DNA from 4 places in the Rhodoferax fermentans genome. Region 2 is predicted to be linked to each of the others. Evidence: predicted binding sites of a transcription regulator. Region 2 holds the regulator's gene; each other region holds the start of a gene.
The links. The regulator sigma-54, encoded in region 2, starts transcription at its own class of promoters, with help from an activator protein. The targets are predictions, from matches to a motif close to TGGCANGNAANCTGCTTT.
Positions count from the first base shown of each region.

Region 1 (3,210 bases), 460 kb from region 2:
GTTACTACCAGGCGCTGTTCAAACAATGCGCCAGGCTGATGATGAGCATCCAGAAGTTCCCGGTGCCAGTGATCGCCCGGGTGCAGGGTGTGGCCACGGCGGCGGGTTGCCAGCTGGTGGCGATGTGTGACCTGGCGGTGGCGGCCAGCAACGCTCGCTTTGCGGTGAGTGGTGTCAATCTGGGCCTGTTTTGCAGCACCCCCGGTGTCGCCCTGTCGCGCAACCTGGGGCGCAAGGCGGCGTTCGAGATGCTGGTCACCGGTGAATTCATCAACGCCCAGAAAGCCCTGGCAGAAGGCTTAGTCAACCGCGTGGCCGAGCCGGACCGGCTAGACGCAGAGTTGGCCCGCCTGGTCGATAACATCCTGGCCAAACCCCGCGCTGCGATCACGCTTGGCAAAAGCCTGTTTTACCGCCAGCTGGAAAACGGCATCGAAGCCGCCTACCTGGACGCTGCCCAAACCATGGCCTGCAACATGATGGACAACAGCGCGCTCGAAGGGGTGCAGGCGTTTATCGAGAAGCGGCCGCCAAACTGGCAGCGCGCCGAGCCGACGAGCCAATCTTGACCTGGGCCTGGCCGTCGATCACCACCACGTCTTTGACGCGGCAGGTGGTTTGCAGCGTGACCCGACCCTTGTCACCCATCTCCAGCACGGTCACGGTGGCTTGCACCGTGTCACCCGGGCGCACCGGCGCCAGAAATGTCAGGTTCTGCGCCAGATAAATCGTGCCAGGGCCGGGCAGACGGTTGGCCAGCACGGCCGAGATCAGACTGGCCGACAACATGCCGTGGGCAATACGCCCCTTGAACGGTGTACTGGCGGCGTACTCCTCATTCAGATGCAAGGTGTTCACATCGGTGGACACCGCTGAGAACAGCAGAATGTCAGCCTCGGTGATGGTTTTGGCCAATGTGGCGGTCATGCCCACATGCAGGTCTTCAATGTCGTAACCGTTTTGTTCGTTCATGGTGGAGGATCCTTGTATTGGGATTCGCAGATTGTCATGCCATGCCAATCAGATGTGCATCGTCCGTCGACCCAGGTCATTGCTTCAATAGGCTTGATGATGGGTTCACACAAGGCCTGGCAAACCTATGCACCTCCACAAACATGTTTCACACCTCAATGAGGTGACAAAAATTGTCAGACAGAGCGCGCAAAGTGACAAAAATGGCTTGGCATTTTGAGGACTTATTACGCGCACTTGGCCAAAAAGTCGCTTGGAAAGCCACCCCAAGCCCGCTAACATCCCTGGCACGGAAGCTGCTGACTGGGCAGGGTTACCGTTTTCTTTTTCTTCACCTCAAGGAGCTAGTCATGAAGCGTTCTATGCAACAGGGTTTTACCCTGATCGAATTGATGATTGTGGTTGCAATCATCGGTATTTTGGCGGCTGTGGCCTTGCCAGCTTATCAGGATTACACCAACCGCGCCAAGGCATCTGAAGTTGTCTTAGCGGCTAGTGCAGCCCGCACATGTGTGAGTGAGGTTGTCCAATCCAATGGACTGAGCGGTCTGTCGGCTGCATGTGGAGATGGATTCGTCGCTACCAAGTATGCGAAGGGTCTTAGTGTTGGCGACACTACTGGGGTTATTACTGTGTCCGGGCAAATCGTTGCAGCAAACGACTTGATCGTCACTTTAACACCCACATTGGTGTCAAGCCAAATTACTGAATGGAAATGCGCAGGTTCTGGAACCCCGAAATGGCTGCCAGCTTCTTGCAAGTAAACTGATTTACACAAAAAATGGGGAGCATGGCTCCCCATTTTTATTTGTCAAATATGAATCCAATAATTAGTAGGTTTTGGTTGGCTTTTGCTGCTGTTGCATTGTCACTGGCATGGATACTTCCAAACCACTCGATACCTTGGCTTGGATTTCATGGGGATGCATGGTGCTCAACAATACTATTAATTGTTTCAATATTTATTTTCGCAAGAAAAAATTTTGAGATGCAATGGAGTATTGCATCAGCAACCTGCTTATTCATTGCCACAATCCCTGCCCTGCAGTATATTTTTAACTTAATTCCCATATTCGGAGTTGCATGGATTAATGCAACCTACATTTTTGGTTTTTCGTTGGCTATATTGACCGGTGCAGCATGGGAAAAGACTACACCAAATCAAGTCGGCGACTATTTATTTCTGTCAATTGGAATTGCATCTGCAATATCTATTGGTTTGCAGTTACATCAGTTCTTTCGTTTAGATAGTATTGGCCCCTGGATATTAATGTCTTCAGGAACTCGACATTATGCCAATATGGCTCAGCCAAATCAACTTGCAAGTCTATTGTTGCTGGGAACACTAGCTTGTTGGTGGGGATTCTGGAGAAAACTCATTGGACCATACACAGCTCTTTTAATAGCTGCTTTATTTCTATTCGGTACAGCCCTAACCGAATCTCGAACAGCTTGGCTCAATGTCATGCTTATAGTTGTAGCAAGTTTAATCTGGCATAAATTGATCCCTTCGAAGTCATTTATTTACGGCATCCTAGGATTATCAATATTTTTCGCTGTCTGTGTTCTCAATTTGACAACAATCAACGAAGCACTTGGAGGTGGTTTGCCGGTAGAGTACCGATCCGCTTCAAACGACCCTCGTTGGGCAGCCTGGGTGATGTTTTTGAAGGCCGCAGTCCACGAGCCATTTTTCGGTTTCGGCTGGGGACAACTGGGGCACGCTCAATTTTTGATGATGGATGAAAAAATATCCTTCGGTGGGAGTTTTTTGCAAGCTCATAACCTCTTCATTGATTTGATTTTGTGGAATGGAATTCCATTAGGACTTGGCATCAGCATTTTTTTGATTTGGTGGTTCTTGTCAACAGCCAAAAATCTCACGAACCTCGCACAGCTGATGAGTTTTCTTTTCCTAATGGTGCTGGGCGTGCATTCAATGTTGGAATATCCACTACAGTATGCTTATTTTTTGCTTCCTGCAGGCATGATCATGGGCAGTCTCGAAACATCTTTGAACCATAAGAGCATCCGTATCTCTCATAAATTTCCCATTATTGTTGTCCTGATTTTGGGAATATGTGCTTTGCCAATAACGATACGCGATTATTTTCGAGTAGAGGATAGTTTTTATGGATTGAGGTTTGAACAAAAAAAAATTGCTTCTGACTATCCCAAGACACCACCAGATGTCATTGCCTTGACTCAATGGCGCGATTACATCATTTTTGCTCGCAT
Region 1 is NZ_MTJN01000002.1:2,125,746-2,128,955, forward strand. It holds gene RF819_RS10105 (enoyl-CoA hydratase) at 1-569, shown strand, start outside; gene RF819_RS10110 (MaoC family dehydratase) at 514-972, opposite strand; gene RF819_RS10115 (pilin) at 1,323-1,736, shown strand; gene RF819_RS10120 (PglL family O-oligosaccharyltransferase) at 1,763-3,210, shown strand, end outside.
Region 1: a site for sigma-54 is predicted at 1,258-1,275, ahead of RF819_RS10115 (pilin). Genes of this name have one in related genera too.

Region 2 (3,210 bases):
CGGGCAAGACCACCTCGTTTTACATGATTGTGGGTCTGGTGCGTGCCAGCGGTGGCGACATCACCATCGACGGCCAGTCGGTCGAACACATGCCGATCCACCGGCGCGCCCGCCTCGGGCTGGGTTACCTGCCCCAGGAGGCGTCGATTTTTCGCCGCCTCAATGTGGAGGACAACGTGCGTGCGGTGTTGGAGTTGCAGCTCGATGAGCGCGGCAAGGGCCTGAGCAACGACGAGATTGAAAAACGCCTGACTGCGCTGCTGCAAGACCTGAGGGTGGACCACCTGCGCCAGTCCAGCGCTTTGTCGCTCTCGGGGGGGGAACGCCGCCGGGTCGAGATTGCCCGGGCGCTGGCGACCAACCCGCGGTTTATCCTGCTGGATGAACCTTTTGCGGGCATTGACCCGATTGCGGTGATCGAGATCCAGCGCATCATCAGTTTCCTGAAAAACCGGGGCATTGGCGTGCTGATCACCGACCACAATGTGCGCGAAACCCTGGGCATTTGTGACCACGCCTACATCATCAGCGACGGCACGGTGCTGGCGCAGGGCACCCCCGCCGACATCGTCAACGACGCTGATGTCCGCCGGGTGTACCTCGGTGAACATTTCCGCATGTGAAGCTATGACCCCCACGCTTGTCACGATGTGTACTGCGCTGCCCCCCGAGGGGGCCGCGTTTTTGCTTGGGGCGGCCCGTCGCCAAAACATGACCCCTGATCAGTCATGAAACAAGGCCTGTCCTTACGCGTCTCGCAGCATCTGGCGCTCACACCGCAGTTGCAGCAGTCGATCCGTCTGCTGCAGCTATCGACCCAGGAGCTGAGCCAGGAAGTCGACCAGATGCTCGACGAAAACCCGTTTCTGGACCGCAACGTCGAAGAGGCCGAGCGGGAGTCCTTTGGTCTGGCGCAGGCCGACGCACCGGTCAGTGCGGCGGACCGTGAGGCTGAAGTTGCTACTTATTCAGCAGCAGAGTATCCAGACACTACAAGGGCCAAGTCCGAAAATGACCATGAAGAAGTCGGTGTGTCGTCTGACGACATCCCGAGCTGGGACGGTGATGGCACCGTCAGCATGGCGCCCGACGACGGCGAGTGGGGCGGTGAGGCCGCGGCCCGTGGCAACAACCTCAGCGGTGACGACGAAATGGACGCCACCGAGCTGGCGCGCAACCAGGAGTCGCTGCAGAGCTTTTTGCACCGCCAGGCGCTGGCGCTGCGCCTGGGGGCTGAGGACAGTGCCGCGCTGCGTTTCCTGATCGAGTCGCTCAATGACGACGGTTACCTGGAAGACACACTCGACGAGCTGGCGCGTGGCCTGGCCGGTGAGGACGACCCGGAGCAGATCGAGCAACTGGTCCACCACTTCACCGTGGCTTTGAGCCTGCTGCAAAGCCTGGAGCCCACTGGCGTGGGTGCCCGTGGCCTGGCCGAGTGCCTGAGCCTGCAGCTGCAAGCCCTGCAGCGCAACACCGATCTCAGCGACGAGTTCGACCCCGACGTGATCAAGGTCGCGCTGGCCATCTGCCGCCAGCCGATGGACCTGCTGGCCCGGCGCGACATCAAACACCTGATGCCCTTGTGTGGTGCCAGCGACCCCGCCGTGCGTGCCGCCATCACCCTGATTGGCCGCCTGGAGCCCAAGCCCGGACGGCGGTTTGTGGATGTGGAACGCAATGTGGTGGTGCCCGATGTGCTCGTGGTCAGGGTGGGCAACGGTGGCAACGCCAACTTCAGCGTGCGCCTGAACCCCGAGGTGATGCCGCGCCTGCGCGTGCACGACATCTACGCCAACGCGCTCAAGGGCCACAAGGCTGGTGGCAGCGAGGCCTCCAGTGCGCTGGCACTGCAGCAGCGTCTGCAAGAGGCGCGCTGGTTCATCAAGAACATCCAGCAGCGTTTCGACACCATCTTGCGGGTGTCCACCGCGATTGTGGAGCGGCAAAAAAGCTTCTTCATCCACGGCGAGCTGGCCATGCGCCCGCTGGTGCTGCGCGAAATTGCCGATGAGCTGGGCCTGCACGAGTCCACCATCAGCCGCGTCACCACCGCCAAATACATGGCCACGCCTTACGGCACCTTCGAGCTCAAGTACTTCTTTGGCTCGGGCCTGGGCACCGAATCCGGTGGCAACGCCTCCAGCACCGCAGTGCGGGCGCTGATCAAACAATTTGTCGCCGCCGAAAGCCCCAAAAAACCGCTGTCCGACAACCAGATCTCCGACATGCTCAAAGAGCAAGGCATCGAATGCGCCCGCCGCACCGTGGCCAAATACCGCGAAGGCCTGCGCATTGCCCCGGCATCGTTGCGCAAGGAGCTGTGACATTTTTGGCGCCACCCTGCTGTGCCCTCGAGGCGGCATGGGGCGCGAAGCCATCCCCTCGACGACCCTGAGGAAAGAATACCTATGAACCAACTCCAACTGTTCCTGCCCTGCGCCGCTGGCGTGGAAGACTACCTGGCCACCGAGGTCTTGCGCATCACCGAACTGCCGCCCGGCTGCATCACCAAACAGCGTGGTGGGGTGGCGGTGCGCACTGGTTTTGCCCACGCCATGTTGCTCAACCTGTACAGCCGTCTGGCGCAGCGCGTGCTGGTGTTGCTGAGTTACACCGAATACCGCAGTGAGCAGGACCTGTACCGCGCCGCCAGCGAAGTCACCTGGGAGCGCTGGTTCACCCCGCGTGAGAGCATCAAGGTCGAGATCACCGCCCAGCACAGCCCACTCAACAGCCTGAACTTTGCCGCGCTCAAGATCAAGGACGCCGTCTGTGACCGTTTTCGCACGGTGGCCAACGGCGTGCGCCCGGACGTCAACACCCAGTGGCCCGATGTGCGCATCTACGCCCACCTGACCACCGACAGTTGTTCCCTCTACATCGACACCTCGGGTGAACCGCTGTTCAAACGCGGCTGGCGTGTGGATAAGGGCGACGCGCCTTTGAAAGAAACCCTGGCCGCCGCGATGATCGCCGCCAGCGGCTGGCTCGACGGCGAGGGTGACCTGCAGCCGCTGTACGACCCGTGTTGCGGCAGCGGCACGATCCTGATCGAAGCCGCGCAAATGGCCTGCAACATGCCCGCCGGTGGCCAGCGTCGTTTTGCCTTCGAAAAATACCTGCCGTTCCGCAAGGCCGACTGGGACGCGATGAAACAAGAAGCGGCTGACGCCGTGGTGATGCCCGACGCCGACCAAAAGCCCCTGC
Region 2 is NZ_MTJN01000002.1:1,664,250-1,667,459, reverse strand. It holds gene lptB (LPS export ABC transporter ATP-binding protein) at 1-623, shown strand, start outside; gene rpoN (RNA polymerase factor sigma-54) at 729-2,327, shown strand; gene RF819_RS07950 (THUMP domain-containing class I SAM-dependent RNA methyltransferase) at 2,412-3,210, shown strand, end outside.

Region 3 (3,210 bases), 1.1 Mb from region 2:
CGGGTTGGACAAGGCGCGGTCAATCTGACTCACCAGCTCGACCATGCCCTCGTAACCGGCATAGGGGTGGTAACGCTCCTGGTTGATGTCGAGCCAGGGCATGCGCGCCTTGAGCGCCACGAACTGGCTGCGCCCCCCAGAGAGCATGATGTCGGCGCGGGCATCACGCAACATGTTGTACATCTCGCGCGGGGTCATGTTGTCGATCATGTGGGCGTCATCCCCCATGATCTCCTTGATCTTTTGTTTGTCTTCTTTGGTGGATTTTTTGACGCTGGTGCCCACAATCTCAAGCCCGGCCTCTTGCAGCGCCGCCACCACCGACCAGGACTTGACCCCCCCGGTGATCAACAGCACCCGTTTGCCAGATAGGCGTTGTTTGTATTGCTCGATGCGCTGGTAAGCACGCGCTTCTTCCACGGCAATCAGACGCTCGGTGCGGCCCAGCAATTCGTCCGGCGCGCCTTGCTGCACCAGAAGTCTGGCGATCTGGCGCAAGCTGTCACTCATGTCACCAATGCCGTAGAAAGAACCTTCAAAGTAAGGAATGCCCCAGCGCTTCTCCATCTTGGTGGCGATGTTGATCATCGACTTGGAGCACACCATCATGTTCACCTTGGCCCGGTGCGCGCTGGCAATTTCCTTGTACCGCCCATCGCCGGCCATACAACACAAGATACGGATGCCCAAGGCGTCGAGCAGCGGTTTGACCTGCCACAACTCACCCACCAGGTTGTATTCACCAATGATGTTGATGTCATAGGGGGTGGTGAACTCGGGCTCCACCGTGCCAATCACATAGTCCAGCAGCGCCTCGGCACCGAGTTTGTTGCCCAGGTTTTTGATGCCCGCAAAACCCGGCGCGTTGACCGGGATGATGGGTTTGCCAAATTTCTCGCTGGCGCGTTGACACACCGCTTCGATGTCGTCACCAATCAATGCGGTGACACAGGTCTGGTAAACAAACACCGCAGGTGGGTCGTATTTCTCCAGAATTTCGCGGATCGATTTGAACAGGCGTTTTTCACCGCCGTAGATCACATCGAGTTCGTTGATGTCGGTGGTGAAACCGGTGCGGTAAATCTGCGGGCCGCTTGAGGCACTGTGCCGGTTGTCCCAGGAGTTGCCTTCACAAGCAATGGGGCCGTGTACCAAGTGCGCCACATCCGCAATCGGCTGCAAGGCGATCTTGGCGCCATCAAAGGCGCAGCCACCCGCCGCAGCACCGGGTGCAAGCTGTGCCGTGCAGCCCTTTTTGCGCTCCTTCTCACTTTTGCCCTGGTTCTTGTCACAACCAGGTTCTTCAAACACGTCGGCAATCCTGGCCTTGAGCAAAGTCGACATGGAATACTCCTGATGGGGTGAATGCAGGAGTCATCGCATTTTTGGTGCCAGGGTCAAATGGCCATCAGACCGGTGTTATTGGCTCGGACTGTCCTTCTTGGGCTGGAAATTTGGCAGGTTTGAAGGAATTGCGACAAAAAAAAGCCCCCTTGCCGAGACAGTGCTCAAACAAGGGGGCCGTTGACGGGGGACAGTCAGGTCTTAACCCGCACCAAACACCAGGTTGGGCAAGTACAACACACTGGTCGGCCACACAATCATCAGGATCACCAAACCGATCACAGCAGCCAGCAGAGGGAACGCTTCCTTGATGTACTCGTCCATCGGGCATTTGAGAATGCCGCAGACGGTGAACATCGCCACACCCACGGGTGGTGTCATGCCGCCCAAGGTCACGCAGGTCATCATCACCAGACCAAAATGCACCGGGTCAATGCCGACACGCATGATGATGGGCATCAGGATCGGGGTCACCAACAGCACAATCACAGTGGCCTCCAGGAACATGCCCAGCACAATGATGAAAGTGATCAACAACAGCATCAGCGCGATCCTGTTCTCGGTGATGCCCACCAGGAAGGACGCCGCATCCTGAGGCACACCTTCGAGTGTGATCATGTAACCGATCATCGACGAGAACATGATGATCAGCATGATCATGCCGATGTCTGATACCGCATGGCGCAGCGCATTCAGCAGTGCGTCAAGTGACAGTTCACGGTAGATCACCATACCCACAAAAATCGCGTAGGCCACCGCAAACGCACCGGCCTCTGAGGGGGTGAAGATCCCGTAACGGATCCCCACAATCAGCAGGATCGGGAACATCAGCGCCCATTTGCATTCCCACATGCGATTCGCGATCTCTTTGAACGTTGGCGGTTTGGCGAGCTCGGCGGTGTAACCACGGCGCCGTGCCACGATGTAGGCCACACTCATCAGCACAATGGTCATCAACACGCCTGGCACGATACCGCCGACAAACAGGCGGCCGATGGACACATTGCCCATGAAGCCGTAGAGGATCAGCCCGATGCTGGGCGGAATGGTGGCGGTGATCAGTGAGCCCACCGCGATCACTGCGCTGGTGTAACCACGGGTGTAGCCCCGTTTGATCATGTCCGGTCCCAGAATGCGGGCTTCCATCGCAGCGTCGGCCACGGCCGAGCCCGACACACCCCCCATCAAGGCGCTGAGCATGATGGCGACCTGCGCCAGACCACCACGCATCCAGCCGGTGAGCACGGTGGACAAGGAGATCAAACGGCTGGTGATGCCCGAGGCATTCATCAAATGCCCGGCAAACACAAACAAAGGCACCGCCAGCAACGGAAAGGACTGGGTTGCGGTGGCAATTTTCTGAACCGCAATTTCAGGCGGAACCGGGCCAAAGATGTAGAACATCACGGCCGAGATGCCAATCGCAAACGCCACCGGCATGCCGAGGAACATCAGCACCAAAAATAGAAGAGTAAGGATGCCGCTCATATCGCCGTCCCGTCATGACCTTCAAGTGAAAGAACCTCGCGCCCGGTCAGACCGCGCCACAAACGTGTGACAGCGGTGGCCAGCATCAGGAATGAACCCACCGGGATACACGCGGTGACCCAGCTGTAGCTGATACCGACATCACCCAGCACACGTTCCATGTTTTGCAGTGTGAGCTTGGTGCCATACCAGACCAGGAAGCCCAGGAAAAAGGCGATGGCGATCAACCAGATGATGGCCAACACCTTCCTGACCGAACGCGGAAGCTTGCGGGTCAGGATGTCGATTTCGATGTGGGTGTTTTTCTTGAGCGCCAGATCAGCGCCCAGCACACACGCCCAGGCAAAACTGAGCTGGGCCAGGTCCACTGCCCAGATG
Region 3 is NZ_MTJN01000002.1:2,803,811-2,807,020, reverse strand. It holds gene nifE (nitrogenase iron-molybdenum cofactor biosynthesis protein NifE) at 1-1,344, opposite strand, end outside; gene RF819_RS13165 (TRAP transporter large permease) at 1,546-2,832, opposite strand; gene RF819_RS13160 (TRAP transporter small permease) at 2,829-3,210, opposite strand, start outside.
Region 3: a site for sigma-54 is predicted at 1,377-1,394, ahead of nifE (nitrogenase iron-molybdenum cofactor biosynthesis protein NifE). Genes of this name have one in related genera too.

Region 4 (3,210 bases), 780 kb from region 2:
ACCAAGGCGGCTGCTTCGAGACCAGCCACGCCACCACCCATGCCGAGCCAACCTACCTGGTGGGTGATGTGGTGCACTACTGCGTGGCCAACATGCCTGGCGCTGTGGCGCGCACCAGCACCTTTGCGTTGAACAACGCCACCATAAGCCACGCGGTGGCACTGGCCAACAAAGGCTGGAAACAGGCCCTGCGCGACAACCCGCATCTCAAGGCTGGTTTGAATGTGTGTGACGGCAAAATCACCTACGAAGCCGTGGCGCGAGACCTGGGATATGACTACGTCAGCGCCGACACAATGCTATAAATTGCATACCTATCAGCCCTTATAAAATAAGGGCTAGAGGCCAAAAAGACATAAAAAAAGCACCGTATCAGCGGTGCTTTTTTTGTACCACAAGGCTTGATGATCAGATTGCTTTTGACTTGCGGCGACGGGTAGCAACAAAACCTGCCATGGCGATACCCATCAGAGCCAGGGAACCGGGTTCGGGAATCTTGCTGGGTGGTGGCGGGGCTACTACATTCCCCGCCACAGACAACACTTTGAAATAGTCGTTGCCAGACCCCAAAGTACCACCTGCGGTCTCTTTAGATGAGCCAAAACCTTCACTGTAAGCACTGATCAGCCACCAGCTGGATGAGGTGTTGGTGCTGTTCACGCCCCGCGCACCAGACGAGCTCAGATCCGCATAATTGCCGACCAGCTCCCAGCCCCCGGAAGACATATTGGTGACTGAGAGACCAGCTGGCGTTGGAGAGGCAGAGGTGCCTATGTACCGAAATACACTGATGTCGGCATCTCCACCACCGTTGTTCCAACCGATCTTGACACTGTCCAAATCAATCTTGGCACTACCAAAATTCAGCAAAATCATGTCTGTGTAGCCATCGTTATCCATGGAATGCTGCGGTGTCCCCGAGTCGTTCACAGCACCGTTGGCCTGGACGCCCAAACCGCCATCCCAGGATGTCAGAGTTGCTGCAGCAAACGTCCCGGATGTTCCTGTGGTCGAAAAGGCGGACACGCGGACGCTGGGTGATCCTGCCGTGGATCCAGCCTGCGCGGCACAACCACCGGCTGCTTCGGTAGCGTTGCATTCGTTTGTCGGGTTATTGTCACCAAACAACCAGGTTGCGCCCGCGAATGCAGAAGAACCAAACGCGGCAGCGGAGGCCAAGGTCAGTGCCTGAACAATTTTCTTGAGAACAACGGTTTTCATAATCTTATTTCCTTATACCTACGATGTCTAACCGTAGGCAAAGCCTTCAAATGGGGTGCAGCTATCCCGAATAAGCGAAATCTGTGCCAACAAGAACTTTCTTTTAATTTTCAATCAGTTACAGTTTGCAACGATGAAAACCCTGTCAATGTTGTAAACAATATCGACAGGGTGTGCTGGCACACGGTGTCATTTCAGGGTCTGCAGTAAAGCGCGCGCGTCAGCGCCAGCTTCAAAGCTTGCCCCCCCTTTCAACGCCGCCTCCAATTCCTCGCGCGCCTCGTTATTGCGTCCGGTTTTCGCCAACACCGCCGCCAGGTGATAACGAATCTCGGGGCTGGCGGGCTGGCGCAGGCGGGCGTCGCGCAGCAGTTGCAGGGCGCGATCGGTTTGGCCAGCCTGGAACAATGCCCAGCCCAGGGTGTCGATGGCGTTGTAGTTGGTGGGTGCTTTGGCCACAGCTTGTTCAGCCACGGTGATGGCGCTGGGGTCTTTCAGGCGTAACAAGACGTTGGCCAGGTTGTTCATGACGTCGCTGTCGTCTGGAGTCAGCTTCAGCAGAACCTCAAACGTATTTTTGGCAGCGGCAAACTGGCCATTACGAGCATAGGCGTTGGCCAGCGTTTTTTGAGCGATGGCATCTCTGGGTCGTGCTTTGACCCAGCTCTGGGCCAGTTGCAAGGCGGGTTTGCCACCGTCCTGGCTACTCAACGCCCCAAACAACTTGAGGAAGCTGCCAGTGGACGGCTCCAGCTGGTGGGCCTGTTTGTAGAACGCCTGCGCTTGCTGCGCCTGTCCGCGCGACTGGGCAATATCGCCGAGCAGGCCTGGGCCGACGGCACGCTTGGGGTATTTGGCGACGATTTCACGCGCGCGTTGTTCGGCTTTGGCGGGCCCACCCTGCATCAGCTCCAACTCACTCAACAACGCCAAAGCGGGCAGGTAGTCTGCAGAAGTTGATATCGCCTTGTCCAGGCTGTAAGAGGCCCCAGCCCAGTTCCTGACAGACATTTGCAGCTGTGCAATATCCACCTGCTGACCCGGGTTATAGGCGGCCACCCGGGTGGCCGAGGTCAAACTGCTTTTGGCACCCACGGTGTCGCCATTGGCAATTTGAGCCCGCGCATACATCATCAGCACAGGCAAATCGTCAGGGGCTTTGGCGGCAGCCTTTTTAACGGCATCAAGCGCCGGGCCGGGCCGACCGCGCTGCAGGTGAAAGTCTGACAGCGCCAATGCCCAGCGAGTGTCTTTGGGGCCCGACAGGTCAGTGGCTTTCTCCAGCCAACGCTGGGCGTGCGCTTCCTGGCCGCGCCGGTCTGACAGCAAGGCCATCTCGTACATGGCGTCGGTGTCTTTCTCGTTGTCTTTCAGAATGGCTTCCAGGCGGGTCTCGGCGACATCAAACGCCCGGGTGGCAATCTCAACCCGGGCCAGATTCAGCTTGGGTTGCACAAAGGCCGGGTCCAGCGCGATGGCTTTCTCGAACGCGGCTTTGGACTCGGTCACCTTGCCGCTTTGGCCACGCGCCATGCCCAGCAAGTTGTAAAACCCGGCGTTATTGGGTTGCTGTTTGACCAAGGTGTCCGCCAAAGTCACGGCCTTGGCCGCCTGGTTGTTGCGCAGGTACAGACCAATCAGGGTGGTGGCCGCTTGGGTCTGGCGCGGGTCTTTTTTGAAGGCCGTCTCCAACTCGGTCATGCCACTGCCTGCCTGACCGCTGCGGATCAGGCTCAAACCCAGCACCGAACGAAATTCAGGACGGTCCTGGGTTTGCAAGGCCTGCTGCATCAGGGCCGTGGCTTTGGCGTTCTGGCCTTTGGACATCAGAGCCCCGGCCAGCATCGTCATAGCCTGGCCGTCGTTGGGGCTGCTCCGCAGGTAAGCCTCCAGCAGATCGATAGCACGGTTGGTGTTGGACTGCGTCAAGTAAATCTGTGCCAGCAGTTTGGCCACCGGGGTGCTGCCTTGCACTTTCTGGAAATACTC
Region 4 is NZ_MTJN01000002.1:2,441,912-2,445,121, reverse strand. It holds gene ald (alanine dehydrogenase) at 1-305, shown strand, start outside; gene xdp1 (exosortase-dependent surface protein XDP1) at 409-1,221, opposite strand; gene prsT (XrtA/PEP-CTERM system TPR-repeat protein PrsT) at 1,411-3,210, opposite strand, start outside.
Region 4: a site for sigma-54 is predicted at 1,293-1,310, ahead of xdp1 (exosortase-dependent surface protein XDP1). Genes of this name have one in related genera too.